One region of the Streptomyces sp. NPDC050264 genome, then DNA from elsewhere that is predicted to be linked to it. Evidence: riboswitches for the same ligand, from Rfam matches in the RefSeq annotation. Region 1 holds a riboswitch; each other region holds the start of a gene.

Region 1 (9,357 bases):
TGCTCGCACCCGGCGTGCGACAGAAGCTGGCCCGGCCCGAGGAGACACCGCGGGTGGCGCGGGGCTTCGCCGCCGCCTGCCCGGGTCTTTTCCTCGCGGGCCTGGTGACGACGCCCGACTACGGGCCGGCGATGCGCTTCGTCCACGGAGCGACCTACACGGCGCCCACCCTGGTCGACGGGGTCGAGCGGTACCTGAAGCGGCAGCCCTGGCGCGGGAGTTCGGCGGTTCCGCCGGGCAGGAGGCATGCCCAGGACCCGGTGACGGTCGCCTCCGAGAGCTGAGGCGGCGGCTACGGGGCTCGATGGGGTGACAGCGCGGGCAAACGGGTGAACCGGTACTCCGGGGCCCGCGGGTCGGTGGTGCACTGTCGCCTGCCATGAGAACGGCCGCGCTGCCTTCCGTCCAGCCGTCGGCTTCACGCCGATGGAGGGCAGCCTGTATCCGCGGCGTCCTCTGGGGGCCGGGAAGAGTGTTGGCGTAGCTCTTCCCGGCCCGACACTCAGCGCCGTGCGGAGCGGGCCCTGCGGTACAGGATTCCGCCGCCGAGCATGAGGCCGGCGCCGGCCGCCGCTGCCGCCAGGACGTTCTGGTCGACTCCCGTCTCGGCGAGCTGCTCCCGCGCCACCGGCGCCCGGAGAACGGCCGGCGCATCCACCGAGGGCACGTGCCGGCGACTGACCGCGTCGACCTCCACGGCGTGGTGCCCGCCGGGGACGGCCCGGTCGGTGGGCGGCTCGGACGGCCCCTCGGGCGGCGCCGGGGGCACCTCGTCCTCGCCGGGGCCCGGTGTGGCCGGCGTGTCCCCGCCGTTCGCGCACGCGTTGCCCATGGCGGGGTTGAGCACACCCACCACATCGACGGTGTCGCCGCACAGATTCAGGCCGACGTTCACCGGGGCCTGCACGGAGTTGCCCGCCAGGACGCCACTGGAGTGCGTCGAACTCCCGGTGGCGGTGGCCGAGTCGGCGTGGGGCGCGGGTGCCTCGGCGGGACCGCGCTCGGGCGCGCTGTCGTCCCCGTATCCGCCCGTCCGCGGGCGGCTGACCGAGGAAGCGACGGCGTGGGCGTGCCCCTCGTTCTTGCACGTGTTGCCCATGGCGGGATTCCCCACGCCCACCGCGTCGACGGAGTTGCCGCAGAGATTGACCGGTACCGCCACAGGAGCCGCGACCGAGTTGCCCGACAGTACGCCGGGAGAACCGCCGGACTGTGCCGCGCCGCCCGTCCCGGCGATCGCGCTGCCGCCGGGCATGGACAGAATGCCTGTCGCCGCCGCGGCCGCCACAACCCCGATTCTCAGTGCCTGCTTCAATGTGTTTCCCTTCCTGCTCCAAATTCGAAGCCGACCCTGGAGCTCGGAGGCATCCAGGGTCGGCCGGGGGACTAACTGCGGTTCCCGCGTCAGTCGTTGGCGCAGGTGTTGCCGAAGGCGGGGTTCAGCAGACCGATGACGTCCACGGTGTTGCCGCAGAGGTTGACCGGGATGTGGACGGGGACCTGCAGCAGGTTGCCCGACAGGACACCCGGGGAGCCCACGGCCGCACCCTGCGCGCCGGAGTCGGCGAACGCCGGGGCCGCCATGCCGAGGGCCATGACCGCACCGGCCACGATGGTGGCGCTCTTCTTGACAGACATGTTGTTTCTCCTGTTTCCGAGGAAGTTTTCAAGGCGTCCGAGCGGCCAGGCAGTCACCTGTACCGCCCGGACTCCCCGCGATAAAAAGGCCCGAACCGCCCGCAGTTGAAGGATGCGGACGGCCCGGGCCGGGTGCGCGGTGGCCGATCAGCCGTTCTGCGTACCGTTGGCGGAGAGGACCGGGATGTCATCCAGGATGTGCGACAGCGGCTCGTCGCCCTTGGCCTGCGTCGAGTTCTCGACACACTGCTGGTTCTGCGGGGCCGACAGGATCGGGATGTCCTGAACGGCGACGTTCACGAGGCCGACCAGCGAGCCGACGTTGGCCTTGACCGGCAGACCGATGCAGGGCTTGTTCAGCGAACCCTGGACCAGGCTGAGCTGCGGGCTCATGTCGCCGTCGGTCGAGGAGTTACCGAAAGCCTGCGACGCGCCGTTGCCGCTGGCGGACGTGGTGCCGCTGTCGTCACCGAGCGCCAGCGCCTGCGGCGCGGCCGCAGCGGAGACACCGACGACGGACACGGCGACTGCAGCTGCAGCCATTGCCTTCTTGAGCATTTTTTCTGTTCCTTTTCTGACAGGCACCGGTTACTGCGAAAGGAATAACTCCCCGAGGTCGGGATGGTTCCTCATGTTCACCCGTAACGCCGAGAGTCGGATAATCCTCACGGAGTGTCGATCCCCATCCGAGTGAATCTGTGCAACCAAACTGCCCCTTGCGTAGTTGTTACTAATGCTCTCGGAAACAACGAAGGGGAATCTCTCATGATGAAGAAGGCTGTGGCGGCTGCCGCTGTCACCGCGTCACTCGTCGGCATCTCTGCCGCGGTGGCTCCGCAGGCCCTGGCGGCGGGCGATGACGGCGGGACGACCTCGTTCAGCGGCAACGGCGCGTCGCAGGCGTACGGCAACTCGTCCACGCACGGCAACATGAGCCCGCAGATGGCGCTGATCCAGGGCTCGCTGAACAAGCCCTGCATCGGTCTGCCCGCCAAGGCCAACATCGGCTCGCTGGTCGGCCTCGTGAACGTCGCCGTTCAGGACATCCCGATCCTGTCGGCCCCGCAGAACCAGCAGTGTGTCGAGAACTCGACGCAGGCCAAGGGCGACGAGCCGCTGTCGCACATCCTGGACAACATCCCGGTCCTTTCCGGCAACGGAACCGGTAACCACTGATCCGCATGCCGTACGTGTTGGGCCGCCGGTATCGGCGGCCCAACTTTGTTTTACGAGTGCACGCGTAGTTCGCAGGTATTAGGCCGAATGGGTCAGGGTCCGCAACTGTCGCAATCCTGGCCAGTTGTCTATGCGTAGCTCCGCCAACGGAGTTCGCTCATGAAGGGAATTCGCATGAAGAAGCTGTGGGCAACCGCAACGATTGCCGCTTCCGTGGCCGGCCTGTCGGCGGTGGCTGCTCCTCAGGCTCTGGCCATCGGTGACGACGGGAGCACCACGTCGGCCAGTGGCAACGGCGCCCAGCAGGCGTTCGGCAACTCCTCCGTCAAGGGGGACCAGAGCCCGCAGCTCACCCTGGTGCAGGGCGCGCTCAACAAGCCCTGTGTCGGTCTGCCGGTCAAGGCCAACGTCGGCTCGCTGGTCGGCCTCGTGAACGTCGCCGTTCAGGACATCCCGGTCCTGTCGGCCCCGCAGAACCAGCAGTGCGCGGAGAACTCGACGCAGGCCAAGGAGGACGAGCCGCTGTCGCACCTTCTGAGCGACATCCCGGTCCTCTCGGCCAACGGTACGCAGAACCACTGAAATACCTGAGGGGCAGCTGCCGAGCGCAGCTGCCCCTCAGACGTGTCCGGGTGCTCTGACTAGCTGCCGAGCAGGTTGGTGACCGGCGCCACCAGATCCGTCACCTGGTGCAGCTCGCTCAGCTTGTTCAGCTGGTTGAGGCCTTGGAGCTGCTCGGCCGTACGGGGCACCTCGTCGCGGTGCGAGGCCGGGACGGCCATGGTGGAGACCGCGTCGAGGGTCGCGGTGGGGGAGATGGCGTTGCCGGACGAATGGGGCAGCGTGGCGGCGCCCGCGGCCGGTGCGGCGATCGCGGTGGCGCCGACTGCGATCAGGACAGCGGTGATGGCTCGTCGAGTTGAGGTCATGTCTTCATAACTGCGTGCAAGACACGGCGGACACGGGACGAGGAAGCCCCCCACTCGACAGGTCTAAATGCCGGGCGGCCGTGCGACAGGGCGTGCGACAGACCGCTCGGAGGCGGAGCGGCGGAGGGCACGGGCGCGGTCACGGAGGCGATTGGCTTTCGTCGTCCCTGATGGCGTAGAGTTGCATTCATCGACGCGGGGTGGAGCAGCTCGGTAGCTCGCTGGGCTCATAACCCAGAGGTCGCAGGTTCAAATCCTGTCCCCGCTACTGAAGTCCGAGGCCGGAATCTTTCGAGATTCCGGCCTCGTTCTGTTTGCGGGCCTTTACGGGTTTCACCCGGACGGAGCAGTAATGCTCGCCCCTGGCCCCCCTTGCGGGAACCCTTGGTGAGACGCCGTATATCGGCCGCGGACGTGGCGGGAGACTAGTGGTGGGGCAGCGAGGAGGGCGGCACGGGCTCGGGGCTGATTCCGTCGCCACGCGTGCCTTTCTCCGCGTGCTGCCCCTGTTGATGATCACGGGCGGTGCGGTCTACGAATATTTCACCCCGTCCGGATTCGCCGGCTCCCCGCTGTTCAGCGCCGCGCCCCTGGTCGTCGCCCCGTTCTTCTCGCTGGGCAGCACGATCATGGCCGGGGTCGTGTCGATCGGCGCCATCGTCGCCGTACACCTCCGGTACTCGTTCCACTCCGACGTCTACACCGAGATGGCCACCGTGGCCACGGTGTGCGTCCTGGCCTGCTTCATCAACCGGATCGTGCGCCGCGGCGACGAGCAGCTCGCCTCCGCGCGGCAGATCGCGGAGGCGGCCCAGCTCGCGGTGTTGCCGGAGCCTGCCGGGCGGATCGGCGGCCTGGCCATCGCGGCCCGGTACGAGGCGGCGCAGGCCGACGCGTTCATCGGCGGTGACCTGTACGCGGTGCAGGACACTCCGCACGGCGTGCGGCTCGTCGTCGGGGATGTGCGCGGCAAGGGCATGGGCGCGGTCGCCGCCGTGGCCGTCGTCATCGGCGCGTTCCGGGAGGCCGCCGAGCAGGAGGGCAGCCTGGAGGCGGTCGCCCAGCGCCTGGAGCGGGCGCTGGCCCGGGAGGGCGGGCGGCGCCGCGGCATCGACGACTTCGAGGGCTTCACCACCGCGGTGCTCGCCGAGATCCCGCACGGCGGCGACCTCCTGCGCATCCTCAACCGCGGCCATCCCGAGCCGATCGTGCTGCTCGAGGACGGCACGGTCCAGGTGGTCGAGCCGGCCGAGGCGGCGCTGCCGCTCGGCCTGGGCGAGCTCGGTTCCTGGCCGGACCGGGCCACCGAGGCCAGGTTCCCGCCCGCGGCGACGCTGCTGCTCTACACCGACGGGCTCTCCGAGGCGCGCAACGCGAAGGGCGTCTTCTACGACCCCGCGACCCGGCTCGCCGGGCGCCTCTTCCCGGGGCCGGGGGAGCTCCTCGCGACCCTGGCCGAAGAGGTGCGCCTGCACACCGGGGGCGGCGCCTCCGACGACATGGCGCTGCTCGCCGTACGGCGTCCTTGATCAATGTCACGAGCGGTGACCGGACGACACCGCTGCGCATAACAATTGACACTACGTCAGAAACGGGCGGGTTTGGCGTGCGTCAAAACCGACGGTCAACTCGCCCGATTCCGCCCACTGGTGCCCCGTTAAGTCCCGGCCGTGAACGTGAACGATCAATGGGAACGGCTTGGAATTACTGTCTGCTGTCTATTAACGTTCGATAACGCAGCGCGGTCGTCCCAGCCGTCACAAGCGACGGCTCCGTGCGCACACGCTTAATCCCGCAAGGGAGCCGGGGAACCACCAACTTGGGGTGAATCAGGCATCGTTCCGACGTTTTTCGGGCGTCGGGCCGTGCTCGTAGGAGACCTTCCTGCTCCGAACCCGTCAGCTAACCCGGTAGGCGAGAAGGAAGGAAAGGAGAGCGCCCCCGTGGCGTCGAACCGTCCTGCCCCCGAGTTCTCCGCATTCTCCGCCGAGCCCGCCGATGGCGGGTTCGGTGTCGAGCAGGAGAGCTGGGAGGAGTGGAATCCCACCGAGGAGTCCGTCCGTCCCGTCCGCGGCAAACACCGCGTAGCCCGGCAGCGCGGTGGGCTCGCGCGCAGCTCCACGGTCCTCGGCGTCGGCGTGATCGCCGCCGTCGGCGCGGGCGGCATCGCCAGCGCGCAGGGCGGCAAGCCCGCGGTCCACATCTCCATGCCCGACCTCTCCGCCGTCAAGGACTCGCTGCCCGAGGCCAAGTCGCTGCCCGGCGTGGGCGCGCTCATATCCGGCGGTTCCGACTCCTCGTCCGGAGCGTCCTCGGCCAGCCCGCTCACCACGATGAGCAACGGGCAGTCGGACGCGGGCGAGACGCTGCGGGCCCGCATCATGCAGCAGGCCGAGACCCAGCAGGACGCCGCCGACGCCACGGCGCAGGCCGCCGCCGAGGAGGCCGCCGCCAAGCAGGCAGCCGAGGAGGCATCGGCAAAGCAGGAGAAGGCCGAGGCCAAGGCCGCTGCCGACAAGAAGAAGGCGGAGGCGGAGGCCAAGAAGAAGGCCGAGGCCGAGCGGCTCGCCAAGCTGGCCAAGAGCTTCAAGCTCCCCGTCGCCTCGTACACGATCACCGGCACCTTCGGGCAGCCCGGAGCCATGTGGTCCTCCGGCTACCACACGGGCCTGGACTTCGCGGCCTCCACCGGTACGCCGATCTACGCCGTCCACAGCGGCACCGTCACCGAGGCCGGCTGGGCGGGCGCGTACGGCTACCGCACGATCATCACCCTCGACGACGGCACCGAGCTGTGGTTCTGCCACCAGTCCTCGGTCAACGTCAGCGCCGGGCAGAAGGTCTCCACCGGCGACGTCATCGGGCGCGTGGGCGCCACCGGCAACGTCACCGGACCCCACCTGCACCTGGAGGTCCACCCCGGCGGGGACGCCACCGGCATCGACCCGGCGGCGTGGCTGCGCGGCAAGGGCCTCACGCCCTGAGTCCGGTCCGTCCCTGCGGAACACCGTCGATGGAATAGCGGGTTCCGTAGGGGCGTTGAACGACGAATGACTTCTTCTCCCTCTCTGCGCAAGCTCGGCTCCTCCGATCTGGAGGTCTTCCCGCTCTCCCTCGGGGGGAACGTGTTCGGCTGGACCGCCGACGAGGCCGCCTCCTTCGCGGTGCTCGACGCCTACACCGCCGGCGGCGGCAACTTCATCGACACGGCAGACTCGTACTCGGCCTGGATCGAGGGCAACGAGGGCGGCGAGTCGGAGACCGTCATCGGCAAGTGGCTCAAGGCCCGCGGCAACCGTGACGACGTCGTCATCGCCACCAAGGTCGCCCGGCACCCCGACTTCCGGGGCCTGCGCGGCCCCAACATCAAGGCCGCCGCCGACGCCTCCCTCAAGCGCCTGGGCACCGACCGCATCGACCTGTACTACACGCACTTCGACGACGAGACGATCCCCGTCGAGGAGATCATCGGCGCGCTCGACGAGCTGGTGAAGGCGGGCAAGGTGCGTTCCATCGCCGCGTCGAACATCTCGCCCGAGCGCCTGCAGGAGTCCCTCGACTTCTCCGACCGCGAGGGCCTCGCCCGGTACGTCGCGATCCAGCCCCACTACAACCTCGTCTCCCGCGACACGTACGAGGGCGCCCGGCAGGACATCGCCTCCCGCGCGGGGCTCGCCGCCGTCCCGTACTACGCGCTCGCCTCCGGCTTCCTGACCGGGAAGTACCGGCCGGGCGTCACGGTCGACAGCGCGCGGGCCGGGGGTGCGGCCAAGCACCTGGAGACCGAGCGCGGGCAGAAGGTGCTGACCGCCCTCGACGCGATCGCGGAGGCCCGCGGCGCCGAGATCGCCACGGTCGCCCTGGCCTGGCTCGCCGCGCAGCCCACCGTGGCGGCGCCGATCGCGTCCGCGCGCACGGTCGAGCAGCTGCCCGCGCTCCTCGCGGTGGCCGACCTGGAGCTGACGGACGCGGAGCTCGGCCGCCTCACGGACGCCTCCGCCTAGGGGCCTGTCTTCGAACTCCCCTCGTCGCCCGGAGGGCGTGGCCGGGCAGAGGGGAGTTCGAAGACAGGCCCCTAGGAGCGGTACGGGTTGTACGCGGGGCCCTGGGGCATCGGCCCCGGCCCTGCGTACATCGGCGGCAGCCACACCGGGGCCGCGATCCGCGAGGCGTACGCGAGCGCGGAGCGCGCGTAGCCGCGCCGCTCCCACAGCGCGTCGAGCAACTCCCGCTCCCGTACGACGAAATCGGCGCCGGCCCGGCCCTTGCGGCCGCGGTGCCGGAGCAGCGCGAGCGCCGTCGCGTCCGCCTCGTACGCGGCGACCGCCGCCTCCGCCTCCTTGCCGCCGTAGTACGCGGCGTACTCCCGGGCCAGGCGGCGGGCCTTGAGCGAGCCCAGGGCGAACGGCTCGGGCGGCGCGAGCCAGCCCGCGGCGACGTATGCGGACAGCTCGTCGCGCACTGTGCGCAGCTCGCGGTGGCGCACGTACACCGCGAGCCAGGTGAGGAGGCCGAACACCGGCACCATGAACGCCGCGTACACCGCGAAGAACCCGTACTCGCCGAAGGACGACGATCCGTTCCAGAAGGCGTGCATGCCCATCGCGGCGAGCAGCCCGGCGAGCGGCAGCAGCATCCGGCGGACCCGGCCGCGCTCCGGTGTCATGATCGCGGCGAGCCCGAAACCGATGCCGGTGAGCACCGTGAACAGCGGGTGCGCGAACGGCGACATCACGATGCGCACGAAGAACGTCGCCGCCGTCACCGAGGTCAGGCCGGGACCCGTGCCGGTCAGCTGATCGGTGCCGAACGCGTTGCCCAGATACAGGATGTTCTCGGTGAACGCGAAGCCGGTCGCGGTGACCCCGGCTATCACCACGCCGTCGACGAGGCCGGTGAAGTCCCGTCTGCGGAACAGGAAGACGAGCAGCACGGCCGCGGCCTTCGCCGACTCCTCCACGACAGGCGCTATGACGGTGGCGCCGAGGGTGTCGGCGCCGGTCGGGTCGGCGGTGGCGGTCTCGATCCACCGGGTCGCGAAACTGTTCGCGACGATCGCTATCAGGGCCGCGGCGCAGGCACCCCAGGCGAAGGAGAAGACCAGGTTCCGCCAGGGTCCGGGCCGCACCCGGTCCAGCCAGCGGAACGCGGATATCAGCAGCGGCACGGGCAGCACGGCCAGGCCGAGCCCGACCAGGAAACCCTCCGTGCCGGTCTGCTCCCGCACCAGCGCCAGGATGACCGCGCCGGACAGCGCGAGCAGCGTGGCCAGGCCCGTGGCCCGGACACCCTTCCGCTCCCACCAGCGCGGGTGCGGGACCGCGCCGGCCGGCCGGGTGCCGGGGGCGTGGTCCTGGTGGGGCGGGCAGCCGGGATACGAAGCCACTCGTTGACCCTAACGAGGGATGCGGCGCGCCGCGACGGGGCCCGGGACCTTCCCGGCTACCGGCGCCGGAACAGCAGGTCGTGCACCACGTGCCCCTTGTCCAGGCCCTGGCCCTCGAAGCGGGTCAGCGGGCGGAACGCGGGGCGCGGCGCGTAACCGCCGTCGGGCCGCGTGTTCTCGTAGTCGGGATGGGCGGTGAGCACCTCGAGCATCTGCTCCGCGTACTCC
Region 2 (9,357 bases), on a different contig from region 1:
TCCGCGCCTGCCGTCACTCCGACGGAGGCTCACCCACCACCCACCACTCGTCCGTGTCCGCCTCGTCGATCTCCCGGAGCAGCGTCTCGGCGATGCGTCCGACCTCGGCCTCGACGGACGAGGGATCCAGTGACGCGCGATGTGGGCGGGTGTTCTCCCAGTACTCGCGCATGTGTTCGCTCTGAAAGAGTTCCCGGAGGCTGCTGAAGAGCTCGCGCTGGTTGAGCAGGCCGGATTCGTACAGGTAGAAGGCGTTGATGTACCAGAGGTTGGCGTACAGGTACTGACGCCGCTTCTCGGGGGTGAGGTCCAGGCCGTAGTTGTCGATCACGACGGCCAGAGCGGGGTCGTCGATGGCCTTGCTCAACAGCTCCCAGTGCATGCGCTGTTGATGGGCGCGGGCCCGCCGTAGCCACTCCGCCGCGGCGTCCGCGCGGCCCGGTCCGTACTGCTGCCACATATGCGCCGTGGCGGTGCCCGCGAGCCCGCCAGTGATCATCGCAGCGACTACGGATCGTAATGTCCTCTTGCTCTGTGTGGCCATGTCAACCCCCGATTCAGGCGACCGTCCGCCGGTCGTCGGTGCGGGTCGACGGGCTGGGGACCGGCGAGCGGTGGGCGGCGCGCTTGCCGTCTCCCATGGTGCCGAGCGGCTCTGATCGGCAGGGAGGCGGAGAGGAGGCGCACGGAAGCATGCTCGGGTCGCGAAAACCGGCGCCATACCAACGTCTGCCCCGCGAGTGGCGCTAACAATCGTTCACTTCGCGGGCTTTCTGGGCGTGCCTATCCTGGGGCGGCATTCATCCTTCGTACGAGAGCCGCACCGTGCACCGGCGCACGCTTCGGTGTGAAAGAGGTCGCGTGTTGAGCAAGCGGAGCCCGCAGCAGATCCCCGTCGTCGTCCTCGCGGGCTTCCTCGGTTCGGGCAAGACCACGCTGCTGAACCACCTGCTGCACCGCAGCGGCGGCACGCGGATCGGGGCGATCGTCAACGACTTCGGGGCGATCGAGATCGACGCCATGGCCGTGGCGGGGCAGCTGGGCGACTCGACGGTCTCTCTCGGCAACGGGTGCCTGTGCTGCGCCGTGGACGCCAGTGAACTTGATGTGTATCTGGACAAGTTGACTCGCCCCGTCAATGCCAGTCGCCCCGGTCAAGACAGTCATGGCATGGATGTCATCGTCATCGAGGCGAGCGGCATCGCGGAACCGCAGGAGCTGGTGCGCATGGTGCTGGCCAGTGAGAATCCGCGGATCATGTACGGAGGGTTGATCGAGGTCGTCGACGCGGCCGAGTTCGACGCGACCCGGGAGAAGCATCCGGAGGTGGAGCGGCACCTGGAGATCGCGGACCTCGTCGTGGTGAACAAGGGCGACCGGGTGCCCGACGACGAGCGGGAGCGCGTCCTGGGAGCCGTGCGGGGGGCGGCCGGAGGCGCCGCCGTCGTCTCCGCGTCGTACGGACGCATCGATCCGGAGCTGCTCTTCGACTGCCGTCCCGCGCGGGAGCGGATCGGGCAGCTGTCCTTCGACGACCTGCATCGGCACGACGCGAGCGGGGCGCACGAGGGTCTGCACGACGGGCATCTGCACGCCTCTTACGAAAGCGTCGCGTTCACCTCTGACGTCCCCATGGATCCGCGTGCCTTGATGGACTTCCTCGACAACCGGACCGAGGGGCTCTACCGCATCAAGGGGTACGTCGACTTCGGTGCGGGCGATGCGGACAACCGTTATGCCGTGCACGCCGTCGGGCGGTTCCTGCGGTTCCGTCCCGAGCCGTGGCCGGACGACCGTCCGCGCCTCACCCAACTCGTCCTCATCGGGGCGGGCATCGACGCGAAGGCGCTCCACAAGGGGCTCGACGCCTGTAAGGGCGGCGGAAAGGGAGACGCCCCGCACACCGTCGACGAGCACGGAATGTGGGGCGTTCTCCGCTACGTACCGGACATTGAACAGGTCTACGTACAGGACTACGAACAGGACCAGGGCGAAGCCGAGGAGGCCGAGGACTTCTAGGCCGGCCCGGCCACCGCCGCCACCGTCTTCGCCAGCGAGACCCCCGAGCCGTCGCGGCGCGGGTCCATCTCGGTCAGCTCGGCCGGTGTGCCGTTCTTCTGCGCCGCGCGCGCGGGCGCCGGACCCGCCCAGGCCAGGCTCAGGCAGTCCTCGCCCTTCAGGAAGCGCTGGCAGCGCACGCCACCGGTCGCCCGGCCCTTGCGCGGATACTGGTCGAACGGTGTGAGCTTGGCCGTCGTCTGCACCGAGTCGTCCAGCGTGCCGCGCGAGCCAGCCACCGTGAAGACGACGGCATCGACCGCCGGGTCGACCGCGGTGAACGAGATGACCTTCGCGCCGGTCGCCAGCTTGATACCGGCCATGCCACCCGCGGGACGGCCCTGGGGGCGCACCATGGAGGCCTGGTAGCGCAGCAGCTGGGCGTCGTCCGTGATGAAGACCAGGTCTTCCTCACCGGTCCGCAGTTCGATCGCTCCCACGATCCGGTCGCCGTCCTTGAGGGTGATGACCTCCAACTCCTCCCTGTGGGAGGGGTAGTCGGGCGTCACCCGCTTCACGACACCCTGCTCGGTGCCGATCGCGATCCCGGGCGAGGACTCGTCCAGCGTCGTCAGACAGACGACCGTCTCGTCCGCCTCCAAGGAGGACAGGAATTCGGAGACAGGGGCGCCACCGGAGAGGTTCGGCGTGGACGCCGTGTCCGGGAGCTGCGGCAGATCGACGACGTTCAGACGCAGCAGCCGGCCCACGGAGGTGACCACACCGATCTCGCCCCGGGTCGTGGCCGGCACCGCGGAGACGATCAGGTCGTGCTTGGTGCGCTTGCCGTCCTCGTCCGCGGCGAACGGCTCACCGTTCGCCGTACGGGCCAGCAGGCCGGTCGAGGAGAGCAGCACACGGCACGGGTCGTCGGCCACCTGCAGCGACACCGCGGCCACCGGAGCGCCCGCCGACTCCAGCAGCACCGTACGGCGGTCGGTGGCGAACTTCTTGGCCACCGCGGCCAGTTCCGTGGAGACCAGCTTGCGCAGCTCCGTGTCGGAATCGAGGATGCCGGTCAGCTCGTCGATCTCGCCGTTGAGCTTGTCGCGCTCCGACTCCAGCTCGATGCGGTCGAACTTGGTGAGGCGACGCAGCGGCGTGTCCAGGATGTACTGCGTCTGGATCTCGCTCAGCGAGAAACGCTCGATGAGGCGCTCCTTGGCCTGCGCGCTGTTCTCACTGGAGCGGATGAGGCGGATGACCTCGTCGATGTCGAGCAGCGCGACGAGGAGTCCCTCGACCAGGTGCAGCCGGTCCTTCTTCTTGGTGCGACGGAACTCGCTGCGGCGGCGCACCACCTCGAAGCGGTGGTCCAGGTAGACCTCGAGCAGTTCCTTGAGGCCGAGCGTCAGCGGCTGGCCGTCCACCAGAGCCACATTGTTGATACCGAAGGACTCCTCCATCGGCGTCAGCTTGTAGAGCTGCTCCAGAACGGCCTCCGGTACGAAGCCGTTCTTGATCTCGATGACCAGGCGCAGGCCGTGCTCGCGGTCCGTGAGGTCCTTCACGTCGGCGATGCCCTGGAGCTTCTTCGAACCGACGAGCTCCTTGATCTTCGCGATCACCTTCTCGGGGCCCACCGCGAAGGGAAGTTCGGTGACAACGAGGCCCTTGCGGCGCGCCGTCACGGTGTCCACGGAGACGGTCGCACGGATCTTGAAGGTGCCGCGGCCGTTCTCGTACGCGTCCTTGATGCCGGACAGGCCGACGATCCGGCCGCCCGTGGGCAGGTCGGGCCCCGGCACGAACTTCATGAGCGTCTCGAGGTCGGCGCCCGGGTGCTTGATCAGGTGCCGCGCGGCGGCGATCACTTCACCGAGGTTGTGCGGCGCCATGTTGGTCGCCATGCCGACCGCGATGCCCGACGCGCCGTTCACCAGCAGGTTCGGGTACGCCGCCGGGAGGACGAGGGGCTCCTGCTCCTGCCCGTCGTAGTTCGGCGCGAAGTCGACGGTGTTCTCTTCGATGGACTCCGTCATCAAGCCGGCGGCGGGGTCCATGCGGCACTCGGTGTACCTCATGGCGGCCGGACGGTCGTCGTTGCCCAGAGAACCGAAGTTCCCGTGCCCGTCGACCAGAGGTACGCGCATCGAGAACGGCTGGGCCAGACGCACCAGAGCGTCGTAGATCGACGCGTCGCCATGAGGGTGCAACTTACCCATGACCTCGCCGACGACGCGGGCACACTTCACATAGCCACGGTCGGGGCGCAGGCCCATCTCGTTCATCTGATAGACGATCCGACGGTGGACGGGCTTCATCCCGTCGCGGGCGTCGGGCAGGGCGCGCGAGTAGATGACCGAGTACGCGTACTCCAGGTAGGAGCCCTGCATTTCGTCGACCACGTCGATGTCGAGGATCTTCTCCTCAAAGTCGTCGGGCGGCGGGGTCTTCGTGCTGCGGCGGGCCATCGCTGCTGCGGCTCCTTCACCAACATGTACGGGAACTGTCGCGGACCATTGTGGACCGCCCCACTGACAACGCTGATCGCGCCCCGTCCGTACCGGGTGGTTCGCGGCCCGCTCGGGGAGGCGGCGTGCTCGCTCACGGCGTAGCCGGAGCGGGAACTTCGCCAGGTGCCTGCACGCTTGCATACAGTGGCAGGACTGGCAGCAGTTCTGTGTTTCCAATGTTCTCAGTTCTCAATGATCTCCGTTTCCCCGCGATCGAAGGGACGTACATGCCCATGGGTCACACGGCCACCGCCGAGGCCGGCTCCGGCGGCCTGACAGCGACCGAGCACCGGCTGGCCAACGGCCTGCGTGTAGTGCTCTCCGAGGATCACCTGACCCCGGTCGCGGCGGTCTGCCTCTGGTACGACGTCGGCTCGCGCCACGAGGTCAAGGGCCGTACCGGCCTGGCTCACCTTTTCGAGCACCTGATGTTCCAGGGCTCGCAGCAGGTGCACGGCAACGGTCACTTCGAGCTCGTACAGGGTGCCGGCGGCTCGCTCAACGGCACGACGAGTTTCGAGCGCACGAACTACTTCGAGACCATGCCCGCCCACCAGCTCGAGCTCGCGCTCTGGCTGGAGGCCGACCGCATGGGCTCGCTCCTCGCCGCCCTCGACGAGGAGTCGATGGAGAACCAGCGGGACGTCGTCAAGAACGAGCGCCGTCAGCGCTACGACAACGTGCCCTACGGCACCGCGTTCGAGAAGCTGACCGCCCTCATGTACCCCGAGGGCCACCCCTACCACCACACGCCCATCGGCTCCATGGCCGACCTGGACGCGGCCACCCTCGAGGACGCGCGGAGCTTCTTCCGCACCTACTACGCGCCCAACAACGCCGTGCTCTCCGTAGTGGGCGACATCGACCCGGAAGAGACGCTGGCCTGGGTCGAGAAGTACTTCGGCTCGATCGCCGGTCACGAAGGCAAGCCCGCACCGCGCGACGGCGCCCTGCCCGAGGTGATCGGCGGGCAGCTGCGCGAGGTCGTCGAGGAGGAGGTCCCGGCGCGCGCCCTCATGGCGGCCTACCGGCTGCCCGAGGACGGCACGCGCGCGTGCGACGCCGCCGACCTCGCCCTGACGGTCCTCGGCGGCGGCGAGTCGTCGCGGCTCTACAACCGTCTCGTGCGCCGCGACCGCTCCGCGGTGGCCGCCGGGTTCGGGCTGCTGCGCCTGTCGGGCGCGCCCTCCCTGGGCTGGCTCGACGTGAAGACCTCCGGGGACGTCGAGGTGCCGGTCATCGAGGCCGCCGTCGACGAGGAGCTCACCCGGTTCGCCGAGGAGGGCCCCACGCCCGAGGAGATGGAGCGCGCCCAGGCCCAGTTGGAGCGCGAATGGCTGGACCGGCTCGGCACCGTGGCGGGCCGTGCGGACGAACTGTGCCGTTACGCCGTGCTGTTCGGCGACCCGCAGCTCGCCCTCACCGCCGTACAGCGCGTCCTCGCCGTGACCGCCGAGGAGGTCCAGGAGGTCGCCAAGGCCCGCCTGCGCCCCGACAACCGCGCGGTCCTCGTGTACGAGCCGACGGCCCCCGCTGAGCCCGACAACGAGAGCGACGAGAGCGACGAGGAGGCGGGCCGGTGACCGAACAGCTCGCGACCATGGACTTCCATTCCCAGCCCCAGGCAGGCGTGGCCAAGCCGTGGGCGTTCCCCGCCCCGGAGCGCGGCCGGCTCGCCAACGGCCTGACCGTGCTGCGCTGTCACCGCCCCGGCCAGCAGGTCGTCGCCGTGGAGATCAACCTGGACGCGCCGCTGGACGCCGAGCCCGCGGGTCTCGACGGCGTGGCCACGATCATGGCGCGTGCCTTCAACGAAGGCACCGACAAGCACTCCGCGGAGGAGTTCGCGGCCGAACTGGAACGTTGCGGCGCCACGTTGGACGCGCACGCCGACCACCCGGGCGTCCGCGTCTCCCTGGAGGTGCCCGTCTCGCGCCTTCCGAAGGGCCTGGCCCTGCTGGCCGACGCCCTGCGGGCGCCCGCCTTCTCGGACAGCGAGATCGAGCGTCTCGTGCGCAACCGGCTGGACGAGATCCCGCACGAGAGCGCCAACCCGGGCCGCCGTGCCGCCAAGGAGCTCTCCAAGCAGCTCTTCCCGGCCGGCGCGCGTATGTCGCGCCCGCGCCAGGGCAGCGAGGAGACCGTCACCGCCATCGACGCGGCGGCCGTGCGCGCCTTCTACGAGAAGCACGTACGCCCCGCCACCGCGACGGTCGTCGTGGTCGGCGACCTGACGGACACCGACCTCGACACCCTTCTCGAGGACACGCTCGGCGCCTGGACGGGCGACACGACGGAGCCCCGCCCCCTCCCGCCCGTCACCGCGGACGACACCGGCCGGGTCATCGTCGTGGACCGCCCGGGAGCGGTGCAGACACAGCTGCTCATCGGCCGCATCGGGCCCGACAAGCACGACCGTGTGTGGGCCGCGCAGATCCTCGGCACGTACTGCCTCGGCGGCACGCTCACCTCGCGCCTGGACCGCGTCCTGCGCGAGGAAAAGGGCTACACCTACGGTGTGCGCTCCTTCGCCCAGGTGCTGCGTTCCGCGCCGGACGGGACGGGTGCGGCGATGCTCGCCATCAGCGGCTCCGTGGACACCCCGAACACCGGGCCCGCGCTCGACGACCTCTGGAAGGTGCTGCGCACGCTGGCGGCGGAGGGCCTCACGGACGCCGAACGGGACACCGCGGTGCAGAACTTGGTGGGTGTGGCCCCGCTCAAGTTCGAGACCGCCGCGGCCGTCGCGGGCACCCTCGCCGACCAGGTCGAGCAGCAGCTGCCGGACGACTTCCAGGCCCGGCTGTACCGTCAACTCGCCGAGACGGGCACCGTGGAGGCCACCGCGGCCGTCGTGAGCGCCTTCCCGGCGGACCGTCTGGTGACGATCCTGGTGGGCGACGCCGCGCAGATCGAGGAGCCCGTCAGGGCCCTCGGTATCGGCGAGGTGACGGTGGTCACCGGCTGACCGCACTCCCGTACGTCGTACGAAGCCCCGGAGGCCGCTGGAACTCGAGCAGCGGTCACCGGGGCTTCGTGCTGGCGCGCACGTTCGTCCCCGATCGACCATGGATCTCTTATGTCCGAATTGGGGCGGAGGTTGCCTGTCTGCCCTGTGGCGTGCACTACAAAACACAGGATCCGTTTGTTGCTGAAAAGATGTTCCGCTTAGCGTCGGTCCGGCTGTTCGCCAGACACGCGTCGCGCCCGCGACACCGGACAGTCATCGCCGAGTCCCCCACGGCGCGAGCCAGGGGAGCCGGGGACCCACCGCAGTCCCTGGGGTGAATCGGGCGCTCTTCCCGTAAGGGGAGGGAGCCCGTAGGAGACCTTCCTGCTCCGAACCCGTCAGCTAACCCGGTAGGCGAGAGGGAAGGAAAGGATCAGCCACTACATGGCGTTCACCCGTGCCACCGGGAAGCACCGTCGCCCGAGCCGTCTCACGCGTACCACCGCGCAGGTCGCCGGAGTCGCGGCCCTCACCACGACCGGTGTCATCGGCGGCCTTGCCGCCCCGGCTCTCGCCGCCGACAACGCGGTCCCCGAGCAGAACGGACTGACGCAGGCCATCGCCATCGGCGACTCCCTGGCCGCCCAGATCGACGCGCAGGCAGTCGCACAGAAGAAGGCCGCCGACGAGGCCGCCGCCAAGAAGAAGGCCGAAGCCGAGGCCAAGAAGAAGGCCGAGGAGGCCAAGCGCGAGGCCGAGGCGAAGGCCAAGAAGGAGCGCGAGGCCAAGGAGCGCGCCGCCCGTGAGGCCGAGCGCAAGCGCCTCAACACCTTCGTGGCGCCGATCTCCGGTTCCTACGTCTCCACCGCCTACAAGGCGAGCAGTGGCCTGTGGTCCTCCGGCAGCCACACCGGCATCGACTTCCACGCGGCGAGCGGCACTTCGGTGCACGCCGTCGGCTCCGGCACTGTCGTCGAAGCCGGCTGGGGCGGCGCGTACGGCAACAACGTCGTGATCAAGATGAACGACGGCACGTTCACCCAGTACGGTCACCTGTCGTCCATCGGTGTCTCCGTCGGCCAGGCGGTCACCCCCGGACAGCAGATAGCCCTCTCCGGTGCCACTGGCAACGCCACGGGCCCGCACCTTCACTTCGAGGCCCGCACGACCGCCGAGTACGGATCGGACATGGACCCCGTCGCGTACCTGCGCTCCCACGGAGTGAACGTCTGACGTCTCCGCGACACCACGCGAAAGCCCCGGCTCATCGAGCCGGGGCTTTCGCGTGCGTGAACCGTTTCTGGCCAAAAAATATCCATGGATTCCGACCTCCCGTCGGAAATTCATGAACGGTGGAATAGAGTCACTGGGCAAGCGCGCCGAACGGGTGCCCATCGCGCTTGCACAAGCGTCGATCGACCGCGTTTTTCGCGGGGATTAAGACGGAGGTCGGGTCATGCGCATTCCCGCGCACTCGGTATGCACGGCGATCCGCGACGACATCGTCGCGGGTGTCTACGAGCGCGGCGGCAAGCTGACCGAGGAACTGCTCGCGCGCCGCTACGGGGTCTCGCGCGTGCCGGTCCGCGAGGCGCTGCGCACCCTGGAGGCCGAGGGCTTCGTCGTCACGCGGCGCCATGCGGGCGCGTGCGTGGCGGAGCCCACCGAGCAGGAGGCGGCCGACCTCCTGGAGATCCGCATGATGCTCGAACCCCTGGGCGCCGCACGCGCCGCACAGCGCCGCACCGAGGCCCATCTCAAAGTCCTGCGCGGCCTCGTCAGGCTGGGCCAGGAGCGTTCCAGGCGTGGTCAGAGCGAGGATCTGCGCTCTCTGGGCGGCTGGTTCCACGAGACCCTCGCGCAGGCCTCCGGCAGCCCCGGCCTGATCACCCT
Region 3 (9,357 bases), on a different contig from region 1:
CGCCGCTGGGCCGGGCGGTGGTCGACGCGCTGAACATCGCGCGGGACGCGGGGAGTTACCCCTGGAGTTTCAGCGGGGTGATGGGCCTGGCCGAACGGTGCCTGGACCCGGAGGAGGCCGTGCGCCTGGAGGGGCTCACGGCCACGGTGGAGGAGGCGGAGGACGCGGCGCCGGGGGCCGGCGGCTACTGGGCGGAGGCGTTCCAACGTCTGGTGGGCACGTTGCGGCTACGCCACACAATGCGCACCGAACTCAGCCCGCCGCTGCAGTCGACGCCCACCCCGCTGTAGCCAACGCCCACCCCGGCGAACGCCACAGTCACCGCCCGCCCCATAACGCGCAACAACGCGCCCGGAGCCGGAGGCCTACGCCTGGGCCGGCTGCCGCACGTTGGCGTGGACCCAGTCCACGATCGACGCGGTGGTCGCGCCCGGGGTGAAGATCTCCGCGACGCCCTGTTCCTTCAGCGGAGCGATGTCGGCCTCGGGGATGATGCCGCCGCCGAAGACCTTGATGTCGTCGGCGTCGCGCTCCCGGAGGAGTTCGATGACGCGCGCGAAGAGGGTGTTGTGCGCGCCGGAGAGGATGGACAGACCGATCGCGTCGGCGTCTTCCTGGATGGCGGTGTCCACGATCTGCTCGGGCGTCTGGTGCAGACCCGTATAGATGACCTCCATGCCGGCGTCGCGCAGCGCCCGCGCGATCACCTTGGCCCCGCGATCGTGGCCGTCAAGTCCTGGCTTGGCGACGACCACGCGGATCGGACCGGCTGCCACACCCATCACTGCCTCCATGAAGTGACTGACCCCCGGGACCGTGGTGGTACCCGCACCCGGGTGCCGGATACCCCATCCAGGGCATCCGAAGTGAACGAACGTCAGTGAACGAACGTTATCCACAGCATCCCGCAACCGGCCGTTTCACGGTGCTCAGCGAGGGGGAAATCACACAGTGGGACACGTTCGCTGCGCGCCGCAACCGTATCGGTCGGCTGATCAGTCCATCCGGTACAGGCGCGAGGGGAGCCGCTTCGAGGTCGCCCGGCCACCGCGCCGACAGCCGCACGTCACGGTGGCACGGCACGTTCGGCCTTCGTACGTTTGGATCGGTCGGCACATCGGCCTGATCGTGGGCTTGCTTCGCTCGGCTCCTCATGAGTGCACACGGGGGACAGAGGTCTCCCCCGCGTGCCGACGGGAGGTCGACCGATGAAGGTCACGAGGGCTTTGCCCTTTCGCCCGCTCTGCCACCTGCTGCCGACCGGACTGGCAGGTCTGTCGATCGCGCTCTTGAAGGCGACCGCGCTGGAGCTGGCGATCCTCGCGGGGCATCTGCTCCTCTATCCCTCGGGAATCCTCCCGGAGCGAAGGCATCCGGCGGCGCTGCCGGTGATGGCGTCGTCGGACGCCGCCCTCACGCCGGCGGATCTCGAGAACCTGGAGAACGCGACCGACGCCGACGACCTGAAGGACATGAGCGGCCTGGCGGACGCGCCGCGCCTGCCCACCGCCGAGAAACCTCCGGTGCTGCTGCTGCACGGCTTCATCGACAACCGTTCGATCTTCGTCCTGCTGCGCCGTTCGCTGATCCAGCACGGCAGGCAGCGGATCGAGTCGCTCAACTACTCGCCGCTGACCTGCGACATACGGACGGCGGCGGCGCTGCTGGCCCGGCACGTCGAGGAGTTGTGCGAGCGGACGGGCCAGGAGCGGATCGACATCGTGGGCCACAGCCTGGGCGGTCTGATAGCGCGCTATTACGTGCAGTGCCTGGACGGCGACGAGCGGGTGCGCACTCTCGTCACGCTCGGCACACCGCACGCGGGGACCAGGGCCGTGCCGCTCGCGGACGCGCATCCGATCGTGCGGCAGATGCGTCCGGGCTCGTCGGTCATCGAGGAGTTGAAGAGGCCGGCGCCGGACTGTCGTACGCGCCTTGTGAGCTTCTGGAGCGATCTCGACCAGTTGATGGTGCCGCTGGAGACGGCGTGCGTCGAGCACCCGGATCTTCTCGTGCAGAACGTGCGGGTGACGGGGATCGGTCATCTGGCGCTGCCGGTGCACCCGGCCGTGGCGACGGGCGTCCGCCAGGCGCTCGACGCCGACCCGACGAGGGAAGGAGCGGGCGCCGCCGACTCGTTCGGCGGCCTGACGGTGGCGTGACGAGGCCCGGCCGGACACGTCCGGACTGACACCTCCGAACCAACGCCTGCGACGGGTCAGATCCGAACCGGCGCTCCGAACCGGCACCTCCGGCCGACACCTCCGACCGGTCCGATCCGACCGGGCAAATCCGGCGAAACGTCGAACGCACCTCGAACCCAGCGCCAAAGCTGTGCCCACTGTTCACCGAAAGGCGGCTGATTGCCCCATTCCGCGGGGCATGAAACCGGCCGAAGATTGTCGCGCCCACGTACTGCCGGGTACAGTCGCCGCACTGCTCTGGCAGCCCTGTTGTCGAGGCGAAAGAGAAGTGGGTGAACGACCGTCATCCGTCGGGAACCGCGCATTATGCGGCGCACGACGGTTACTCCACGACCAGCTTCGTAGCCGATCCTCTCTTCGGCGACCTGCCGGGCAACGACCCGTACAGCACTGGTTCCCACGAAACGGGCACCTACGCCACGAGTTCCTACGAAACGGGCGCGTACGCCACGGGCCAGTGGCCCACCACCGGCGAACAGCAGCAGTACGCGGCTCCCTACGCGGCATCGCCGTACGACACATCGACGTTCACCGCACCGGCGTTCGAGACATCGGCGTACCCCACCTCCGCGTACGACACGGGCAGTTACGACACGACCGCCATGTGGGCGGCGGGCGACGCCGGTTACGGGCAGCAGCACACCGGCCAGTGGGGCGCGCAGACCTACGACACGCAGACTTTCGAGGCGCCGGTCTTCGGGACGACGGCCTACGACACGGGCGCGTACGACGCCACGGCGTGGAATTCCGACGGAACCGCCGTGCTGGACGCTCCCGTCGGGACGGCCGTGCATGACATGCCCGTCGGAACCGCCGTGCATGGCGACCTCGACGGAACGGCCGTGCACACCTTCGTGCCGGACCAGTACACCCCCACCGAACATCCCCGGGCACACGAGGACTCCGAGACCGAGCCGGACCCGCAGCCGGGAACGGCCCTGGACCTGGAACCCGCGGAGGCCGAAGCGGCCCCCGCCGGACCGGAGTTCACGCGGCGCGCGGCACCCCGCGGCGGCCGGTCCCGGCGCCGCACCCCCGCCAAGCGCTCCGCTCTGCTGACCATCGCCGTGCCGTCGGTGTGCGTGGTCGGCGTCGCCGGGGTCGCGGCGGCGTCCGTGGGCGGCATCGGCGGGGACGACGGCAAGGAGACGCAGGCCGCGTCGGCGCCCGACGCGAGCGCGGTGAAGCCGTCCGTCGCCAACAACAAGCTGGACACACAGCTCAAGGACGTGTCCGCGGACGCGGGCGACTTCGCCGACCGGGCGAGCCGCACGCAGGAGCGGATCGACCTGAAGGCGAAGCAGGAGGCCGACCGCAAGAAGGCCGCCGAGGAGGCCGCGCACAAGGAGGCGATGCGGCCCAAGTTCGCGCTGCCGGTGAAGCAGCACGGGCTGAGCGCCTACTACGGGCAGGCCGGTATCAACTGGATGTCCGTGCACAGCGGCATCGACTTCCCCGTCTCGTACGGGACCGAGGTGATGTCGGCGACGGACGGGACCGTGCGCACGCAGTGGAACAGCGCGTACGGGAACATGGCGATAGTCACCGCGAAGGACGGTACGGAGACGTGGTACTGCCACCTCTCCTCGCACACCGTGATGAGCGGGCCCGTGAAGGCCGGTGACGTGATCGCGCACTCGGGCAACTCGGGGAACTCGACCGGGCCGCACCTGCATTTCGAGGTACGACCCGGGGGCGGCTCGGCGATCGACCCGCTGCCGTGGCTCCGCAGCCACGGCCTCGACCCGACGTGAAGCCACCCCGGCCGGGCCGGGCGCTACAACTTCTCGACCGGCGCGTACCGCAGCAGCAGACGCTTCGGCTTGGGGTCGCCGAAGTCGATCGTCGCCTCCGCGTTCGACCCTGATCCGCTCACGCCCACGACCGTGCCGAGGCCGAACTGGTCGTGTGTGACGCGGTCGCCGACGGCCACGGCGACGACCGGCTTCTCGTTGGCGCGGCGCGTGGCGAAGGCCGGTGTCGTGCGGGAGCGGGACGACGACAGGGATGCGGCGATACCGCCGCCGATGCCCTTGGTCGAGGGCGCGGGCGCGGAGCCGCCCGTGCGCTTCCACTCCAGATGCGCCTCCGGGATCTCCTCCAGGAAACGCGAGGGCGGGTTGTACGAGGGCTGGCCCCAGGCGCTGCGCATGGAGGACCGGGTCAGATACAGCCGCTCCCGCGCGCGGGTGATGCCGACGTACGCGAGGCGCCGCTCCTCCTCCAGTTCCTTGGTCTGTCCCAGGGACCGCATGTGCGGGAAGACGCCGTCCTCCATGCCGGTCAGGAAGACCACCGGGAATTCGAGGCCCTTCGCGGTGTGCAGGGTCATCAGGGTGATGACGCCGCTGCCGTCGTCCTCCTCGTCGGGGATCTGGTCGGAGTCGGCGACGAGCGCGACGCGCTCCAGGAAGGCGGAGAGATCACCGCGGGTCGCTTCGCCCTCGCCCTCGTCCTCACCCTGAGCCGAATCCGCACCGGAATCCGCATTCGCGTCCGGCTCCGAAGCCGTGGCGGACTCCTGCTCGAACTCCAGCGCGACGGCGGCGAGTTCCTGAAGGTTCTCGATCCGGGTCTCGTCCTGCGGGTCCGTGGAGGACTGCAGTTCGGCGAGGTATCCGGTGCGCTCCAGGACGGCCTCCAGGACCGTGGCCGGGCCGGCGCCCGACTCCACGATGGTCCGCAGGTCCTCCATGAGGGTGTTGAACCGCCGTACCGCGTTCGTGGAGCGGGCCGCCATCCCGTATGCCTCGTCGACCCGGCGCAGCGCCTGCGGGAAGGAGATCTTCTCGCGCTGGGAGAGGGCGTCGATCATGGCTTCGGCGCGGTCGCCGATGCCGCGCTTGGGCACGTTCAGGATGCGGCGCAGGGGGACGGAGTCCTCGGGGTTCGACAGGACCCGCAGATACGCGAGGACGTCCCTGACCTCCTTGCGCTCGTAGAAGCGGACGCCGCCGACGACCTTGTAGGGCAGGCCGACGCGGATGAAGATCTCTTCGAAGACACGCGACTGCGCGTTCGTCCGGTAGAAGACGGCGACGTCGCCGGCTTTCGCGTCGCCCGCGTCCGTGAGCCGGTCGATCTCCTCGGCGACGAACTGGGCCTCGTCGTGCTCGGTGTCCGCGACGTAGCCGGTGATCTGGGAGCCCGCGCCCGCGTTCGTCCACAGGTTCTTCGGGCGGCGCGACTCATTGCGTTCGATGACCGCGTTGGCCGCGGTCAGGATCGTCTGCGTGGAGCGGTAGTTCTGCTCCAGGAGGATCGTCGTCGCGTCCGTGTAGTCCTCCTCGAACTGGAGGATGTTGCGGATCGTGGCGCCGCGGAACGCGTAGATGGACTGATCGGCGTCGCCCACGACGCACAGCTCGGCGGGGTCGGCGTCGTTGCCCTCCGCGTCCGTGGCCGGTCCGACGAGTTCGCGCACCAGCGCGTACTGCGCGTGGTTCGTGTCCTGGTACTCGTCGACCAGGACGTGCCGGAACCGGCGGCGGTAGTGGTCGGCGACGTCGGGGAACGCGCGCAGCAGGTTCACCGTCGTCATGATCAGGTCGTCGAAGTCGAGGGCATTGGCCTCCCTGAGCCGCGACTGGTACATCGCGTAGGCCTGGGCGACGGACTTCTCGAACCCGTCGGCGGCGGTCGCCGCGAAGTCCTCCTCGTCGATCAGCTCGTTCTTCAGGTTCGAGATCTTGGCGCTGAAGGACTTCGGGGGGAACTTCTTCGGGTCGAGCTCCAGGTCACGGCAGACCAGGGCCATGAGGCGCTTGCTGTCGGCGGCGTCGTAGATCGAGAACGACGACGTGAAGCCGAGCTTCTTCGACTCGCGGCGCAGGATGCGCACGCACGCGCTGTGGAAGGTGGAGACCCACATGGCGTTCGCGCGCGGTCCGACGAGGGACTCGACGCGCTCCTTCATCTCGCCCGCGGCCTTGTTCGTGAAGGTGATCGCGAGGATCTGGCCGGGGTGCACACCGCGCTCGGCCAGCAGGTAGGCGATGCGGTGGGTGAGGACGCGGGTCTTGCCCGAGCCGGCGCCCGCCACGATGAGCAGCGGGGAGCCACCGTGCGCGACGGCCGCCCGCTGGTTCTCGTTCAGCCCGTCCAGGAGGGCTGCCGGGTCGAGGGCCGGGCGCGGGGCGCCGTCGCGGTAGTACGCGTCCCTGGCCGGGGGCACGTCGAACTTCCCGCCGAACAGGTCGTCCGGGATCGGCTCCGGTACCGGTCCTTCGTGCTCGCTGTCGGGCGGCGGGGGCTCCTCGGTCCGGTTCTGGAGGCCTGCCAGGAAGCTGTCGTCAAAGAGGCTGCTCATCGCCATACGAGTCTAGGCCGCCCCACTGACAGCCCGCCCCCACCTTCACAACCCCGCACATTCACGCATCCGCCATCACCCGGTGCGATCACTTCGTCACCTGGCGCGGCCGGCTCCGGTTCCGCCCGGGCGTCCGGCCCCCGGTGTCGCCAAGGTCACGAAAATGTATCGGGCAAATCGAACAACGACCTTCACAGCAGCAACACGAGTTGGCTACGGTGCTGCGCGGGCAGTCCGTCCCCCCGACCGCGAACAACGCGGCGAGCGGTCAGCCCCCGCCGAGTCCCGTACGCCGAGAGGCAGGGAACCGGGGACCCAACCGACCTTGGGGTGAATCGGCTCAACAGCCCAGCGGTACCGGGCAGTTGACCGTAGGGCAGCCTTCCGTAGGCCCGAACCCGACAGCTAACCCGGTAGGCGGACCACGGAAGGAGTCGCCTCCTTGGCGTCGCACCGCAAGCCGCGCACCCGCTCCCGGATGTCCGGCGGCCTTCGCACGACCCCGGCGGTCGGGATCACGACCGCCGCCCTCACCTCCGTGGCGCTGCTCTCGCAGACGGCGCAGGCCGCCCCCGCGCAGCCGGCCAAACCGAGCCTCCAAGAGGTGCAGAAGAAGGTCGACAGCCTGTACCGGCAGGCCGAGGCCGCCACGCAGAAGTACAACTCAGCCAAGGAGCAGACGGACAGCAAGAAGAAGCAGGTCGACAAGCTCCTCGACGACATCGCGCAGCGCACCGAGAAGATGAACACGGCCCGCCAGGAGCTGGGCCGGTTCGCCGCCCAGCAGTACCGCTCGGGCGGGATCAGCGACACCGCGACGATGTTCCTCGCGGACGATCCCGAGGACTACTTCGCGCAGAACCGGCTGATGAGCCGGATGACGGCCAGCCAGAAGAAGGCGGTCGACGCCTACCAGGAGCAGCAGCGCACGACCGCGAAGAAGCGCACCGAGGCGCAGGAGAACCTCCAGCAGCTCACCTCGTCGCAGACCGAGCTGAAGACCTCGAAACGGAGCGTGCAGACGAAGCTGTCCGACGCGCGCGAGCTGCTGTCCAAGCTGACCGCCGAGGAGAAGCAGCGGCTCGCGGCGATCGAGAAGAAGAAGGAAGAGGCGGCCCGCAAGAAGGCCGCGGAGCTCGCCGAGAAGCAGAAGGCCGAGGAGGAGAAGAAGCGCCAGGCGGCCGAGGAGGCGGCTCAGCAGGAGGGCGGCTCGGGTTCCGGCACCGGTTCGTCCGACACGTCGGCCGGCACCTCGTCCGGTTACGCGGCCAAGGCCGCGAAGGCCCTCGCGTTCGCCAAGTCCCAGGAGGGCAAGCCATACGTGTGGGGCGCCACGGGACCGGACTCGTACGACTGCTCGGGCCTCACCCAGGCCGCGTGGAAGGCCGCCGGCATCTCGCTGCCGCGTACCACGTGGGACCAGGTGGAGGTCGGCACGACGGTCTCCCTCTCCGATATCCAACCCGGTGACCTGGTGTTCTTCTACGACGACATCAGCCACGTCGGTCTCTACATGGGCGACGGCATGATGATCCACGCGCCGAAGCCGGGCGCGTACGTCCGCGAGGAATCCATCTACTACGACGGCACGGCGTCGATCCACAGCGTGGTGCGCCCCGCCTGACCTCGGCCGCGGTTACGTTCGGGCGGTGCAGCACCGCCCGAACCACCGCGCCGACGTGCCCCCGCGGCCCTTCTGGTCCCAGCTCCCGCCCGCCGCCGGCGCCGCTGTCATGGCGACCGGCATCATCTCGGTCGGGCTCCGTCTGACCGGGTACGGCGTTCTGTCCGCCATCCTCCTGGTGCTCGCCGCCGCGCTCTGGGTGCTTCTGGCGGCAGACTTCGCGCTCCGGCTGCTGCGCGACCGCGGCCGCTGGCGGCACGAGGCGGACACCCCGCCCGCGCTGACCGCCGTCGCGGCGACCTGCGTGCTCGGCACCCGGATCTCCCTCATGGGCCGGCAAGGGATCGCCGAGGTGCTGCTGGTGATCGCCGTGCTCGCCTGGCCGGGGCTGCTCTGCGTCGTCGTACGGCACTGGACACCACGGATGCCGGGGGCCGTCTTCCTGGCCTGTGTGGCGACGCAGGGGCCGGCCGTGCTCGGGGCGACGCTGTCGGCGGGCCTGGGCGTGGACTGGCTCGGTTACGCGTCGATGGTGGTGTTCTGGTTCGGCATCGTGATGTACGTCGCCGCGTTCACCCGGTTCGATCTCCGGCAGGTGTTCACGGGGGCCGGGGACCACTGGGTCGCGGGCGGCGCGCTCGCCATCTCGGCACTCGCCGCGTCGAAGCTGGTGCTCGCGGGGCGGGCCGGTGGCCTCTGGAACTCCGACGTCACCGGGGTGCTGCGCGACATGTGCGGGGTGCTGCTCGCGCTCGATGTCGCCTGTTACGTGGTGCTCGCGGTGGCGGAGGTGCTGGAGCCGCGGTTCACGTACGACGTGCGGCGCTGGTCGACGGTGTTCCCGATGGGGATGACGGCGGTGGCGATGCTGACGGTGGCCACCGCCGTGGAGGCGTCCTGGCTCGACGGGCCGGGGCAGGTGCTGCTGTGGATCGCGGTGGCCGTCTGGATCGTCACCGCGGTGGGGGCGGTCAGATCCACGGAGCGGGTCAGGTCCAGAGAACGGCGATGAAGATGTTGGCCACGGTCAGGCCGCCGACCGCCGCGAACAAGCCCTTCTCCGCCGTCTCCTCGTCGCGCTTCACGTACACGATGCCGAGGATCACGATCAGGATCGCCAGTTTCACACCGATCTTGATGTTGTTCACGGTGCTGCCGTCGGCCTGATTCAGGCCAACCAGGGCGACGCCGGTCACCAGCATGGTCAGGGCGCCGTGCAA

What was found. Region 1 has a riboswitch for cyclic di-AMP ahead of AB0J02_RS35375 (M23 family metallopeptidase). Riboswitches for the same ligand answer to the same signal wherever they lie in the genome.
Positions count from the first base shown of each region.
Region 2: it holds a riboswitch for cyclic di-AMP, as region 1 does, so the genes downstream of both, AB0J02_RS34710 (M23 family metallopeptidase) here and AB0J02_RS35375 (M23 family metallopeptidase) in region 1, are expected to answer to the same signal.
Region 3: it holds a riboswitch for cyclic di-AMP, as region 1 does, so the genes downstream of both, AB0J02_RS40575 (NlpC/P60 family protein) here and AB0J02_RS35375 (M23 family metallopeptidase) in region 1, are expected to answer to the same signal.

Region 1 is NZ_JBFAKV010000026.1:116,108-125,464, forward strand. It holds gene AB0J02_RS35330 (SidA/IucD/PvdA family monooxygenase) at 1-284, shown strand, start outside; gene AB0J02_RS35335 (chaplin) at 503-1,315, opposite strand; gene AB0J02_RS35340 (chaplin) at 1,405-1,596, opposite strand; gene AB0J02_RS35345 (rodlin) at 1,786-2,196, opposite strand; gene AB0J02_RS35350 (rodlin) at 2,404-2,814, shown strand; gene AB0J02_RS35355 (rodlin) at 2,989-3,396, shown strand; gene AB0J02_RS35360 (hypothetical protein) at 3,456-3,743, opposite strand; tRNA gene AB0J02_RS35365 (tRNA-Met) at 3,938-4,011, shown strand; gene AB0J02_RS35370 (PP2C family protein-serine/threonine phosphatase) at 4,175-5,272, shown strand; cyclic di-AMP (ydaO/yuaA leader) riboswitch at 5,517-5,675, shown strand; gene AB0J02_RS35375 (M23 family metallopeptidase) at 5,687-6,727, shown strand; gene AB0J02_RS35380 (aldo/keto reductase) at 6,794-7,747, shown strand; gene AB0J02_RS35385 (PrsW family intramembrane metalloprotease) at 7,819-9,015, opposite strand; gene trmB (tRNA (guanosine(46)-N7)-methyltransferase TrmB) at 9,186-9,357, opposite strand, start outside.
Region 2 is NZ_JBFAKV010000025.1:132,791-142,147, forward strand. It holds gene AB0J02_RS34685 (DUF6082 family protein) at 14-499, opposite strand; gene AB0J02_RS34690 (GTP-binding protein) at 862-2,019, shown strand; gene AB0J02_RS34695 (DNA topoisomerase IV subunit A) at 2,016-4,472, opposite strand; gene AB0J02_RS34700 (pitrilysin family protein) at 4,742-6,097, shown strand; gene AB0J02_RS34705 (pitrilysin family protein) at 6,115-7,482, shown strand; cyclic di-AMP (ydaO/yuaA leader) riboswitch at 7,732-7,896, shown strand; gene AB0J02_RS34710 (M23 family metallopeptidase) at 7,909-8,697, shown strand; gene AB0J02_RS34715 (GntR family transcriptional regulator) at 8,921-9,357, shown strand, end outside.
Region 3 is NZ_JBFAKV010000039.1:44,354-53,710, reverse strand. It holds gene AB0J02_RS40600 (DUF5691 domain-containing protein) at 1-290, shown strand, start outside; gene AB0J02_RS40595 (cobalamin B12-binding domain-containing protein) at 366-782, opposite strand; gene AB0J02_RS40590 (alpha/beta fold hydrolase) at 1,209-2,162, shown strand; gene AB0J02_RS40585 (M23 family metallopeptidase) at 2,477-3,958, shown strand; gene pcrA (DNA helicase PcrA) at 3,982-6,513, opposite strand; cyclic di-AMP (ydaO/yuaA leader) riboswitch at 6,780-6,949, shown strand; gene AB0J02_RS40575 (NlpC/P60 family protein) at 6,956-8,137, shown strand; gene AB0J02_RS40570 (tellurite resistance/C4-dicarboxylate transporter family protein) at 8,163-9,149, shown strand; gene AB0J02_RS40565 (hypothetical protein) at 9,127-9,357, opposite strand, start outside.